DNA from 2 places in the Bacillus halotolerans genome. Region 2 is predicted to be linked to the other one. Evidence: predicted binding sites of a transcription regulator. Region 2 holds the regulator's gene; the other holds the start of a gene.
The links. The regulator CtsR, encoded in region 2, represses protease genes until heat stress. The targets are predictions, from matches to a motif close to ATGGTCAATAAAGGTCAAACA.
Positions count from the first base shown of each region.

Region 1: the regulator CtsR is predicted to act here: its motif matches at 4,718-4,738, upstream of clpP (ATP-dependent Clp endopeptidase proteolytic subunit ClpP).

Region 1 is NZ_CP029364.1:2,692,598-2,699,791, reverse strand. It holds gene levB (2,6-beta-fructan 6-levanbiohydrolase) at 1-647, shown strand, start outside; gene aspP (aspartate/proton symporter AspP) at 754-2,316, shown strand; gene DIC78_RS13775 (TetR/AcrR family transcriptional regulator) at 2,412-2,996, shown strand; gene DIC78_RS13770 (DMT family transporter) at 3,074-3,409, shown strand; gene DIC78_RS13765 (DMT family transporter) at 3,409-3,723, shown strand; gene DIC78_RS13760 (DUF3231 family protein) at 3,768-4,283, opposite strand; tRNA gene DIC78_RS13755 (tRNA-Arg) at 4,433-4,508, opposite strand; gene clpP (ATP-dependent Clp endopeptidase proteolytic subunit ClpP) at 4,789-5,385, shown strand; gene DIC78_RS13745 (LOG family protein) at 5,420-5,995, opposite strand; gene DIC78_RS13740 (MazG nucleotide pyrophosphohydrolase domain-containing protein) at 6,112-6,432, shown strand; gene DIC78_RS13735 (SulP family inorganic anion transporter) at 6,462-7,194, opposite strand, start outside.
Region 2 is NZ_CP029364.1:1,905,329-1,912,522, reverse strand. It holds rRNA gene DIC78_RS09675 (16S ribosomal RNA) at 1-734, shown strand, start outside; rRNA gene DIC78_RS09670 (23S ribosomal RNA) at 904-3,831, shown strand; rRNA gene rrf (5S ribosomal RNA) at 3,885-4,000, shown strand; gene ctsR (transcriptional regulator CtsR) at 4,245-4,709, shown strand; gene DIC78_RS09655 (protein-arginine kinase activator protein McsA) at 4,723-5,280, shown strand; gene DIC78_RS09650 (protein-arginine kinase McsB) at 5,280-6,371, shown strand; gene clpC (ATP-dependent protease ATP-binding subunit ClpC) at 6,368-7,194, shown strand, end outside.

The DNA.
Region 1 (7,194 bases), 790 kb from region 2:
GCACAGATCCATTAGAAAAGCGGTATGCGCTTGCCTGGATGAACAATTGGGATTATGCCAACAACACCCCGACAATGAAGAACGGCTTTAACGGCACAGATTCTGTCATACGCGAACTCCGGCTGCAGGAGCAGGACGGAACATACAGCCTCGTCTCACAGCCGATTGAAGCTTTGGAGCAGCTTACTGTTTCAACTGACGAAATAGAGGATCGGGATGTGAACGGATCAAAAACTCTGTCGATAACAGGTGATACGTACCAGCTTGATACGGATCTTTCTTGGTCAGAGCTGAAGAATGCTGGCGTCAGACTGAGAGAGTCAGAAGATCAAAAACGCCATATTGATGTCGGCATATTCGCTGAAGACGGCTATGCATATGTCAATAGAGCAGCCACAAATCAGCCTGACAAAAGCAATACCTATGTCGAAAGCAAAGCTCCTTATGATGTAAGCAAACGTAAGGTGCATTTGAAAATACTTGTCGATAAAACAACGATAGAGGTATTTGTTGACGACGGGAAAACCGTTTTTTCAAATGAAGTCTTCCCAAAGCCTGAAGATAAAGGTATTACCCTTTTTTCTGATGGCGGCACAGCCTCCTTCAAAAATATAACAGTGAAACACTTTGATTCGATTCATGAATAAAAACAGGTGCAGCGCGGGCTGCGCCTGTTTTTTATTCAGAACGGTATTCTCTGTTTCATATTGGGCATTGTAAGAAATATAAGGCTTGTTTCTAAGGAGGAAGCGGATGTCTAAACAAGGAAATTTTCAAAAATCGATGTCGCTGTTTGATCTGATTCTGATCGGGATGGGAGCTATCTTTGGATCAGCATGGCTGTTCGCTGTCAGTAATGTCGCTTCAAAAGCAGGACCCTCCGGCGCTTTTTCCTGGATTATCGGAGGAGCCATTATTCTGTTAATCGGACTGGTGTACGCAGAACTCGGAGCCGCTTTACCCCGCACTGGAGGCATCATCAGGTATCCGGTCTATTCACACGGCCATTTGGTCGGCTATTTAATTTCATTTGTCACAATTGTCGCTTACACAAGCCTGATTTCGATTGAAGTCACAGCCGTCCGGCAATATGTGGCCTATTGGTTTCCTGGCCTGACCAAAGAGGGCTCTGACTCACCGACCATTGCAGGCTGGATTTTGCAGTTTGCCTTGCTCTGCTTGTTTTTCCTGCTGAATTACTGGAGCGTTAAAACCTTTGCAAAAGCCAATTTCATTATTTCTATTTTTAAATATATCGTACCGGTCACGATCATTATTGTGCTGTTTTTTCATTTTCAGCCGGGAAACTTGTCGGTTGAAGGGTTTGCGCCTTTTGGTTTTACAGGCATACAGGCCGCCATTTCGACCGGGGGTGTCATGTTTGCATATCTCGGGCTGCACCCTATTGTGTCTGTTGCCGGTGAGGTACAAAATCCGAAACGCAATATCCCGATCGCTTTAATTATCTGTATTATCGTTTCAACCATTATTTACACAATTTTGCAAATCACCTTTATCGGTGCGATTCCGACAGAAACACTGAAAAACGGCTGGCCGGCAATCGGCCGTGAATTTTCATTGCCGTTTAAAGATATTGCGGTCATGCTCGGTTTAGGATGGCTTGCAACGCTTGTCATTTTAGACGCCATTCTGTCTCCGGGAGGAAACGGGAATATTTTTATGAATACGACATCTCGCCTCGTTTACGCTTGGGCGCGGAACGGCACATTATTTGGCATATTTTCAAAGGTCAATAAAGAAACGGGGACACCCCGTGCTTCACTCTGGCTTTCATTTGCCATGTCGATTTTCTGGACGCTCCCCTTCCCTTCGTGGAACGCGCTCGTCAATGTCTGTTCTGTCGCTCTCATCCTTTCTTATGCGATTGCACCAATTTGTTCAGCCGCACTGAGAGTAAATGCGAAGGACTTAAACAGGCCGTTTTATTTAAAAGGAATGAGCATCATCGGGCCGCTTTCATTTATTTTCACAGCTTTTATTGTGTACTGGTCAGGATGGACAACCGTTTCCTGGCTTCTCGGCTCACAGCTCGTCATGTTTTTGATCTATCTCTGCTTCAGCAAATACGCGCCTAAAGAAGACGTCAGCCTGGCCCAGCAGCTGAAATCAGCCTGGTGGCTCGTCGGATTTTATGTCATGATGCTGATTTTTTCCTATATCGGCTCTTTCGGGCATGGCTTAGGCATTATCAGCAATCCCGTCGATCTCATATTGGTTGCCATCGGCTCGCTTGCGATTTACTATTGGGCAAAGTATACCGGGCTCCCGAAAGCCGCGATTGATTATGATAAATAAGAAGCAGGAGTTTCTCTTGCTTCTTTTTTCGCTTTACAAACGCCATCACTCGAGATAAAATGAATGATAGTCAGTCATTACAGGAGGTGATCCTCGTGCCAAAACAAACATCAGGAAAATATGAAAAGATTCTGCAGGCGGCGATTGAAGTCATTTCGGAAAAGGGACTCGATAAAGCCTCCATCTCAGAGATCGTAAAAAAAGCCGGCACTGCCCAAGGAACGTTTTATTTATATTTTTCATCCAAAAATGCTCTGATTCCGGCCATTGCGGAAAACCTTCTCACTCATACGCTAGAGCAAATCAAAGGAAAACTGAATGGCGAGGAAGATTTTTGGACCGTCTTACAAACCTTAATTGATGAGACGTTTCACATCACAGAGCGCCATAAAGATATTATTGTCCTCTGCTATTCGGGGCTTGCCATCGACCATTCCATGGAAAAATGGGAGACCATTTATCAGCCTTATTATTCCTGGCTTGAGAACATCATCAACAAGGCGATCGACAGCCAAGATGTGATCGAAGGCATCAATGCAAAGTGGACGGCAAGAACCATCATCAATTTGGTTGAGAACACAGCAGAACGGTTTTATATCGGGTTTGAACAAGATGAAAACCTTGAAGTATCTAAAAAAGAAATTTTCACATTCTTAAAACGGAGCTTAGGTAAAGCTTAAAAAATGACTGGGTGACACCGCTCATTTTTTAATGCCTAAAAATGACTGACGTTCATTCACAAAAAGAGGTGTTACTGTTGTATTGGGTACTTGTTTTGATAGCAGGGCTTCTAGAAGTGGTTTGGGCCTCCTCCCTCAAACATGCGGATTCGCTTTTTGATTGGATTATCGTTTTTCTATTAATAGCGATAAGCTTTATACTGTTAATCCGCTCTTATCGAAAAATTCCTATGGCCGCGGCGTATACCGTATTTGTCGGAATTGGAACGGTCGGAACCTACACGACCGGGATCTTCTTAGGCGAATCCTTCTCAGCAGCGCAAATCTTCTTTTTGATGCTGCTGCTAGCCGGTATTTTAGGAATGAAGCTTTTCACAAAAGAAAATAAAACTCAGCCGAGAGGTGAAAAATAATGGCGTGGTTTTTATTATTCATTGCGGGTATAGAAGAAATTATAGCTGCCATCGCCATGAAATATATAGACGGCACAAAGAAAAAATGGCCGATTATTGTGATGACTGCCGGATTTGCTTTATCTTTTTACTGTCTATCACAGGCCATGCAAGTCCTGCCTTCCGGTGTTGCTTATGCCGTCTGGACCGGTATAGGCAGCATAGGCGTAACAGCAGTCAGCCTGATTTGGTTTAAGGAACGGTTTCAGCTTTCTCAGCTGATTTCTCTTTGCCTGATACTTGCCGGCGTCATCGGCCTGCGTCTTACGTCTTAGATCATAAAAGGCATATACAGAAAGCTGTATATGCCTTTTATCTTTTACTCATCATCTTGATGTTTATGAAGATGAAGCGGCGGCGGGATGAGCCAGCCTTTGTTTTTCAGCAGCCTTAAGTATTTTGCCCCTGTTGCCGCCTTGGTCATATGAAATTGCCCAAACATCATGGCGATGTCTTCGCGAATCGACTGCCCCATAATTTTGCTGCATGTCACAAGACCGGCTGCATTTTGCGCCGCTGCGGATGCGGCCACATCCGGATCGAGAAACCGCGCGCCCGGCGGAATGTCGTTAAGATCTGCATCCGGCGGCTCAGGAGAAGCGGGCGGAAGCCCCACGCCATTTTCTTTCAGGATATTGCTGACCTGTTTGATTTCATCTTGGCATTTCTCGATGGACTCACGAAGCAGCTTCTTTAAATCGCCATCACCAACATGATGCAATAACATCTGGTAATTGCCGATCATTTTATTTCCCGCCATCACATAACTCCACAAACTGAATACCTCACCGTAATGCATCGGTTCTTCCTGCGGGTTTCCGCTTAAAATACCCATTGTCTTCCTCCTTAACAAATTCAATACTGTTCATCACCTACGATGCCCAGCAGGAGGAAAAATTATGTACTCACGAGAAGTTTTCTGGAAACAAAAAAGACAAGAGCGGCAAAATGCCAAACCCTTGTCTTTCCTGTTGTTCTATTGGACGCGCTCGGAGGGATTCGAACCCCCGGCAGACGTGGTACCGGAAACCACCGCTCTATCCAACTGAGCTACGAGCGCATATTGACATATTTTCACTTCGTGATGATAACGTCAGCATAACTCATTATACCGCATTTCAGCCGAAATAACAACCCTCTATTTTAAAGGGCTGTTTTTTTAAGAAGACACATCATCTTCTTTCCGAAGCTCACATACGATGGTTTGAACCGTTGTATTTTTGGGGAAAATGGGAAAAAGAGAAGAGTTTGCATGTCAAGCCAGCTTTTTGTTTGACCTTTATTGACCAAAAATGTATCATGTAACTACATACTTACCTAAAAGGTGAAGGAGGAGCATTATGAATTTAATACCTACAGTCATTGAACAAACGAACCGCGGGGAAAGAGCGTATGACATTTATTCTCGTCTATTAAAGGATCGTATCATCATGCTTGGATCTGCGATTGATGACAACGTTGCGAACTCCATCGTGTCACAGCTTTTATTCTTAGAAGCGGAAGACCCTGAAAAAGATATTTCCATTTACATCAACAGCCCGGGCGGCTCTATCACGGCTGGTATGGCGATCTATGATACCATGCAGTTTATTAAGCCGAAGGTATCTACAATTTGTATCGGTATGGCTGCGTCAATGGGCGCGTTCTTGCTTGCTGCCGGAGAAAAAGGCAAACGCTATGCGCTTCCAAACAGTGAAGTTATGATTCACCAACCTCTTGGCGGTGCGCAAGGTCAGGCAACGGAAATTGAAATTGCCGCGAAACGCATTCTCTTGCTTCGCGACAAATTAAACAAAGTGCTTGCTGAACGTACTGGCCAGCCGCTTGAAGTGATCGAACGCGACACAGACCGCGATAACTTCAAGTCTGCTGAAGAAGCGCTTGAATACGGCCTGATTGACAAAATTCTGACTCGCAACACAGAAGAGCAAAAGTAAAACGAGAAGAGCCTTCCTTTCGGAGGGCTCTTTTTTAAATTTCTGTCCACTTTTTCTCTAAAATCGGATATGAGTAGTTCTTCATTTGCTCAACTAACTCATCGGGCCGTGAAGAGCTGTGGATCAGTTTAAGATGAGAGTCGTTAGAAAATCCTTCCTGAATGCTGTATTTGACCATTTTCATCATCGGCTCAAAATACCCGTTCACATTGTAAAGTCCGATCGGCTTTTGATGAATGCCGATCTGCGCCCAGCAAAGCACTTCAAATAATTCTTCATATGTACCGAAACCGCCCGGCATGGCGATATAGCCGTCAGCCAGTTCGCTCATTTTTGCCTTCCGTTCGTGCATGCCGTTGACTTCAATCAGCTCTGTCAGATTTTGATGGACAACCTCTCCGCTGAACAGGCCGCTTGGCATCACGCCAATTGCAGTGCCGCCGTTTTCCATTAACGTATCGGCAATCGCGCCCATCAACCCTACACGAGAGCCCCCGTATACCAGGCCGATTCCCTGCTCTGCCATATACATGCCAAGCTCTGTCGCTTTTCTTTTATACGCTTCATTTCCCCCCGGGTTTGAGCCCGCAAATACACAAATTGTTTTCATCTCGTCATCTCCGCATCTATATATCGTGTTAACATTCAAAAAACACACTATATATTGTCCCACCTTCATGTGATAATATCAATATGAAATACATAAAGAATGCAGGAGTGATGATGTTGCAGCTGGCTGATGCTGAAAAATGGATGAAAGAGTTTTACGAAAAAAGGGGCTGGACGGAATACGGACCGTTTATTCGAGTGGGGTTTTTAATGGAGGAAGCCGGAGAGCTGGCACGGGCTGTCAGAGCATATGAAATCGGCAGAGACCGGCCGGATGAGAAAGAATCGACACGAGCTGAGCAAAAACAAGAATTGATTGAAGAAATGGGAGACGTCATCGGAAATATCGCCATCCTTGCTGATATGTACGGCGTTTCTTTAGAAGACGTGATGAAAACCCACCAAGAAAAACTGACAAAGCGATTTGAGCATGCATAAAAAAAAACGGCCGTTAGTCGGCCGTTTTTTCATCCTGTGATTTCATCATGATGATCAAAGAAATGCTGCTTTCCTATTTTGTGAAAGAGGCCTGTTTTATGCAGGAGCTCTTTAGGCTGAGACTGCAGCCCTACGATCATCAGCTTTCCGTTGTGGCGCTTAATTCTGTTCATGATGTTCACAAGCACCGCTTCTGCGGACGTATCCATGTAATGCACTTTATTCATGAGTAAAATCAGGGTCTTCGGCTTTTTCTGTACATGCTCTAACAATGACGATTCAAGCGAATCAATCGATCCGAAAAACAGCGGTCCTTCTATGGAGTACATGCTGACAGAAGGATCTGTCCCCTGCTCCCTCTTAGCCGCTTTCGCAAGAGCTGGATGAGACTCCTGATTGTGAATACGGGTCGCTTCACTCATTCTTCTGATGAAGAACACAAATGCGAGTAGCAATCCGGTCGCCACACCGACGATTAAATCAAACAGAACCGTCAGGGCAAAGGTAGCGGCTAAAATGAAGGAATCGGCGTTTTTCAATCTCAGCATGTTTGCGACTTCCTTCCGCTCACTCATATTCCATGCGACAACCATCAATATCGGCGCCATACTTGCAAGCGGAACGTGGGAAGCATAAGGCGCGAATACAAGCAGTACAAGAAGAACCACGACGCCGTGAACGACACCTGAGACAGGCGAAACCGCTCCGTTTTTAATATTGGTTGCCGTCCGCGCAATCGCTCCGGTAGCCGGGATTCCGCCA
Region 2 (7,194 bases):
CCGTAAACGATGAGTGCTAAGTGTTAGGGGGTTTCCGCCCCTTAGTGCTGCAGCTAACGCATTAAGCACTCCGCCTGGGGAGTACGGTCGCAAGACTGAAACTCAAAGGAATTGACGGGGGCCCGCACAAGCGGTGGAGCATGTGGTTTAATTCGAAGCAACGCGAAGAACCTTACCAGGTCTTGACATCCTCTGACAATCCTAGAGATAGGACGTCCCCTTCGGGGGCAGAGTGACAGGTGGTGCATGGTTGTCGTCAGCTCGTGTCGTGAGATGTTGGGTTAAGTCCCGCAACGAGCGCAACCCTTGATCTTAGTTGCCAGCATTCAGTTGGGCACTCTAAGGTGACTGCCGGTGACAAACCGGAGGAAGGTGGGGATGACGTCAAATCATCATGCCCCTTATGACCTGGGCTACACACGTGCTACAATGGACAGAACAAAGGGCAGCGAAACCGCGAGGTTAAGCCAATCCCACAAATCTGTTCTCAGTTCGGATCGCAGTCTGCAACTCGACTGCGTGAAGCTGGAATCGCTAGTAATCGCGGATCAGCATGCCGCGGTGAATACGTTCCCGGGCCTTGTACACACCGCCCGTCACACCACGAGAGTTTGTAACACCCGAAGTCGGTGAGGTAACCTTTATGGAGCCAGCCGCCGAAGGTGGGACAGATGATTGGGGTGAAGTCGTAACAAGGTAGCCGTATCGGAAGGTGCGGCTGGATCACCTCCTTTCTAAGGATATTTACGGAATATAAGACCTTGGGTCTTATAAACAGAACGTTCCCTGTCTTGTTTAGTTTTGAAGGATCATTCCTTCGAAACGTGTTCTTTGAAAACTAGATAACAGTAGACATCACATTCAATTAGTAACACAAGATATCACATAGTGATTCTTTTTAACGGTTAAGTTAGAAAGGGCGCACGGTGGATGCCTTGGCACTAGGAGCCGATGAAGGACGGGACGAACACCGATATGCTTCGGGGAGCTGTAAGCAAGCTTTGATCCGGAGATTTCCGAATGGGGAAACCCACCACTCGTAATGGAGTGGTATCCATATCTGAATTCATAGGATATGAGAAGGCAGACCCGGGGAACTGAAACATCTAAGTACCCGGAGGAAGAGAAAGCAAATGCGATTCCCTGAGTAGCGGCGAGCGAAACGGGATTAGCCCAAACCAAGAGGCTTGCCTCTTGGGGTTGTAGGACACTCTATACGGAGTTACAAAGGAACGAGGTAGATGAAGAGGTCTGGAAAGGCCCGCCATAGGAGGTAACAGCCCTGTAGTCAAAACTTCGTTCTCTCCAGAGTGGATCCTGAGTACGGCGGAACACGTGAAATTCCGTCGGAATCCGGGAGGACCATCTCCCAAGGCTAAATACTCCCTAGTGACCGATAGTGAACCAGTACCGTGAGGGAAAGGTGAAAAGCACCCCGGAAGGGGAGTGAAAGAGATCCTGAAACCGTGTGCCTACAAGTAGTCAGAGCCCGTTAACGGGTGATGGCGTGCCTTTTGTAGAATGAACCGGCGAGTTACGATCCCGTGCAAGGTTAAGCAGAAGATGCGGAGCCGCAGCGAAAGCGAGTCTGAATAGGGCGCATGAGTACGTGGTCGTAGACCCGAAACCAGGTGATCTACCCATGTCCAGGGTGAAGTTCAGGTAACACTGAATGGAGGCCCGAACCCACGCACGTTGAAAAGTGCGGGGATGAGGTGTGGGTAGGGGTGAAATGCCAATCGAACCTGGAGATAGCTGGTTCTCTCCGAAATAGCTTTAGGGCTAGCCTCAAGGTAAGAGTCTTGGAGGTAGAGCACTGATTGGACTAGGGGCCCCTACCGGGTTACCGAATTCAGTCAAACTCCGAATGCCAATGACTTATCCTTGGGAGTCAGACTGCGAGTGATAAGATCCGTAGTCGAAAGGGAAACAGCCCAGACCGCCAGCTAAGGTCCCAAAGTATACGTTAAGTGGAAAAGGATGTGGAGTTGCTTAGACAACCAGGATGTTGGCTTAGAAGCAGCCACCATTTAAAGAGTGCGTAATAGCTCACTGGTCGAGTGACTCTGCGCCGAAAATGTACCGGGGCTAAACGTATCACCGAAGCTGCGGACTGTTCTTCGAACAGTGGTAGGAGAGCGTTCTAAGGGCTGTGAAGCCAGACCGGAAGGACTGGTGGAGCGCTTAGAAGTGAGAATGCCGGTATGAGTAGCGAAAGAGGGGTGAGAATCCCCTCCACCGAATGCCTAAGGTTTCCTGAGGAAGGCTCGTCCGCTCAGGGTTAGTCGGGACCTAAGCCGAGGCCGAAAGGCGTAGGCGATGGACAACAGGTTGATATTCCTGTACCACCTCCTCACCATTTGAGCAATGGGGGGACGCAGGAGGATAGGGTAAGCGCGGTATTGGATATCCGCGTCCAAGCAGTTAGGCTGGGAAATAGGCAAATCCGTTTCCCATAAGGCTGAGCTGTGATGGCGAGCGAAATATAGTAGCGAAGTTCCTGATTCCACACTGCCAAGAAAAGCCTCTAGCGAGGTGAGAGGTGCCCGTACCGCAAACCGACACAGGTAGGCGAGGAGAGAATCCTAAGGTGATCGAGAGAACTCTCGTTAAGGAACTCGGCAAAATGACCCCGTAACTTCGGGAGAAGGGGTGCTCTGTTAGGGTGCAAGCCCGAGAGAGCCGCAGTGAATAGGCCCAGGCGACTGTTTAGCAAAAACACAGGTCTCTGCGAAGCCGTAAGGCGAAGTATAGGGGCTGACGCCTGCCCGGTGCTGGAAGGTTAAGAGGAGCGCTTAGCGTAAGCGAAGGTGCGAATTGAAGCCCCAGTAAACGGCGGCCGTAACTATAACGGTCCTAAGGTAGCGAAATTCCTTGTCGGGTAAGTTCCGACCCGCACGAAAGGCGCAACGATCTGGGCACTGTCTCAACGAGAGACTCGGTGAAATTATAGTACCTGTGAAGATGCAGGTTACCCGCGACAGGACGGAAAGACCCCGTGGAGCTTTACTGCAGCCTGATATTGAATGTTGGTACAGCTTGTACAGGATAGGTAGGAGCCTTGGAAACCGGAGCGCCAGCTTCGGTGGAGGCATCGGTGGGATACTACCCTGGCTGTATTGACCTTCTAACCCGCCGCCCTTATCGGGCGGGGAGACAGTGTCAGGTGGGCAGTTTGACTGGGGCGGTCGCCTCCTAAAAGGTAACGGAGGCGCCCAAAGGTTCCCTCAGAATGGTTGGAAATCATTCGCAGAGTGTAAAGGCACAAGGGAGCTTGACTGCGAGACCTACAAGTCGAGCAGGGACGAAAGTCGGGCTTAGTGATCCGGTGGTTCCGCATGGAAGGGCCATCGCTCAACGGATAAAAGCTACCCCGGGGATAACAGGCTTATCTCCCCCAAGAGTCCACATCGACGGGGAGGTTTGGCACCTCGATGTCGGCTCATCGCATCCTGGGGCTGTAGTCGGTCCCAAGGGTTGGGCTGTTCGCCCATTAAAGCGGTACGCGAGCTGGGTTCAGAACGTCGTGAGACAGTTCGGTCCCTATCCGTCGCGGGCGCAGGAAATTTGAGAGGAGCTGTCCTTAGTACGAGAGGACCGGGATGGACGCACCGCTGGTGTACCAGTTGTTCTGCCAAGGGCATCGCTGGGTAGCTATGTGCGGACGGGATAAGTGCTGAAAGCATCTAAGCATGAAGCCCCCCTCAAGATGAGATTTCCCATTCCGCAAGGAAGTAAGATCCCTGAAAGATGATCAGGTTGATAGGTCTGAGGTGGAAGTGTGGCGACACATGGAGCTGACAGATACTAATCGATCGAGGACTTAACCTAATTTCTAATGATGTCACACCTGTTATCTAGTTTTGAGAGAACACTCTCAATTGTTTGGTGGCGATAGCGAAGAGGTCACACCCGTTCCCATGCCGAACACGGAAGTTAAGCTCTTCAGCGCCGATGGTAGTCGGGGGTTTCCCCCTGTGAGAGTAGGACGCCGCCAAGCAATTAACAAAAGGGCAGCTCATATGAGCTGCCCTTTTTTGCATTCTGCTTATTGGTATCATAAAATTTCATTTAGTTATATAATATAATAACTTCACAGAGAAATTTTAAGTGAATAATCAGGTTTTATGGATTTAGAAAATGGAAATACTTAAGATAGAGCGAGAAAGTTGAAAATTCTCGAAAAACACCTTATAGTAAGATTAAAGTCAAATATAGTCAAAGTCAATAAAGGAGGGGGTTGAGTGGGACATAATATTTCTGACATCATTGAACAGTACTTGAAACAAGTGTTAGATCAAAATGGCAAGGAAATTCTAGAAATTAAACGTAGTGAAATTGCAGATAAATTTCAATGTGTTCCTTCCCAAATAAATTATGTCATCAACACCAGATTTACAAGCGAGAGAGGATATATTGTTGAGAGCAAACGCGGGGGCGGCGGTTACATCAGAATCATTAAAATTAAAATGAATAATGAAGTTGTCCTAATCAATAATATTATTTCTCAAATTAATACCCATTTGTCTCAAGCAGCCTCTGATGACATTATTTTAAGGCTATTAGAAGACAAGGTGATCTCTGAAAGAGAAGCAAAAATGATGGTCAGCGTGATGGATCGCTCAGTACTGTACATTGATTTGCCTGAACGTGATGAATTAAGAGCGAGAATGATGAAAGCTATGCTGACCGCTTTAAAATTAAAATAAGCGGGTGAAAAGATTGATTTGTCAAGAGTGCAATGAGAGACCAGCCACTTTTCACTTTACAAAGGTTGTTAACGGAGAGAAAAAAGAGGTTCACATCTGCGAACAATGTGCAAAAGAACATAGCGATTCATATGGTATAAGTGCAAGTCATGGTTTCTCTATTCATAATTTACTATCAGGTTTACTGAACATGGATTCTTCATTTCAGAATGCTGGAACTCAAATGTTCAGCCATTCCGAGCAAATATCTGCTTGTCCGAAGTGCGGAATGACATTTCAGCAATTTAGAAAAACCGGCCGATTTGGCTGTGCCGAATGTTATAAAACATTTCATAGCAACATTACACCGATCTTACGCAAAGTTCACAGCGGAAACACTGTGCATGGCGGGAAAATACCGAAACGTATAGGCGGCAACCTGCATGTCAGACGACAGATCGAAATGCTGAAAAAAGAATTAGAAGCTTTAATACAACAAGAAGAATTTGAAAATGCAGCCCATGTGAGAGATCAAATTCGTTCATTAGAACAGTCACTCAAAAGTACAGATAGTGAGGAGGAACAGGGGTAATGTCGCTAAAGCATTTTATTCAGGACGCATTAAGCAGTTGGATGAAGCAGAAAGGCCCTGAAAGTGACATTGTACTCAGCAGCCGCATACGTTTAGCTAGGAACTTTGAAAATATTCGGTTCCCTACGCGATATTCCAATGAAGAAGCCTCATCCATCTTACAACAGTTTGAAGAACAGTTTTCAGAACAAGAAATTCCCGGTGTCGGCAAATTCCTTTTGATCAGAATGAACGACGCACAGCCTTTAGAAAAACGGGTGCTTGTTGAAAAGCATCTCATCAGCCCTAATTTGACAGAGTCTCCTTTTGGCGGCTGTTTGCTTTCTGAAAATGAGGAAGTAAGCGTCATGTTGAATGAGGAGGACCACATAAGAATTCAGTGTCTTTTCCCAGGATTTCAGCTTCCGCAAGCAATGAAAGCCGCAAACCAAGTTGATGACTGGATTGAGGAAAAGGTTGATTATGCATTTAGTGAGCAAAGGGGTTACTTAACCAGCTGTCCTACAAATGTAGGTACGGGCTTAAGGGCTTCAGTCATGATGCATCTTCCGGCACTGGTTTTAACTAGGCAAATAAATCGAATTATACCGGCTATTAATCAATTAGGCTTAGTTGTTAGAGGAATTTATGGGGAAGGCAGCGAAGCAGTAGGAAATATCTTTCAAATTTCAAATCAAATCACGCTTGGAAAGTCGGAGCAGGATATTGTCGATGACCTTAACAGCGTAGCTGCCCAACTGATTGAACAGGAACGATCTGCCCGAGAAGCGCTTTACCAAACCTCTAAGATTGAGCTTGAGGATCGTGTGTATCGATCCTATGGAGTCTTGTCCAATTGCCGAATGATAGAATCGAAAGAAACTGCAAAGTGTCTTTCAGATGTTCGGTTGGGTATAGACCTAGGCATTATAAAAGGACTTTCAAGCAATATACTTAATGAACTGATGATTTTAACACAGCCGGGATTTTTACAGCAGTACTCGGGAGGCGCTTTGCGTCCGAACGAAAGAGATATACGAAGAGCGGCTCTTATCAGAGAACGGCTTCACTTAGAAATGAATGGGAATAGACAGGAGGATGAATCGATATGATGTTTGGAAGATTTACAGAACGAGCTCAAAAGGTACTGGCGCTTGCACAGGAAGAAGCACTTCGTTTAGGTCATAATAATATCGGCACTGAGCATATTTTATTAGGACTGGTGCGAGAAGGAGAGGGTATCGCTGCTAAAGCACTTCAAGCGCTTGGACTTGGTTCAGATAAAATCCAAAAAGAAGTTGAGAGCTTAATTGGGCGCGGACAGGAAATGTCTCAAACGATTCATTATACTCCGAGAGCTAAAAAAGTCATTGAGCTATCAATGGATGAGGCCAGAAAACTCGGCCATTCTTATGTGGGAACAGAGCATATTCTTCTTGGACTTATTCGCGAAGGTGAAGGTGTGGCTGCGAGAGTGCTTAACAATCTCGGAGTCAGCTTAAATAAAGCAAGACAGCAAGTGCTTCAGCTTCTTGGAAGTAATGAAACAGGTTCATCAGCGGCTGGAACAAACAGCAATGCGAATACGCCTACACTAGATAGCCTGGCAAGAGATTTAACAGCGATTGCGAAGGAAGACAGCCTTGATCCGGTTATCGGCAGAAGCAAAGAAATTCAGCGTGTCATTGAAGTGCTGAGCCGCAGAACGAAAAACAATCCTGTTCTGATTGGGGAACCGGGCGTAGGGAAAACAGCTATCGCAGAAGGTCTTGCACAGCAAATTATCAATAATGAAGTTCCCGAAATTTTACGGGATAAACGCGTTATGACATTAGACATGGGAACAGTGGTTGCCGGTACAAAATATCGCGGTGAATTTGAGGATCGTTTGAAGAAAGTTATGGATGAAATCCGTCAGGCAGGAAACATCATTCT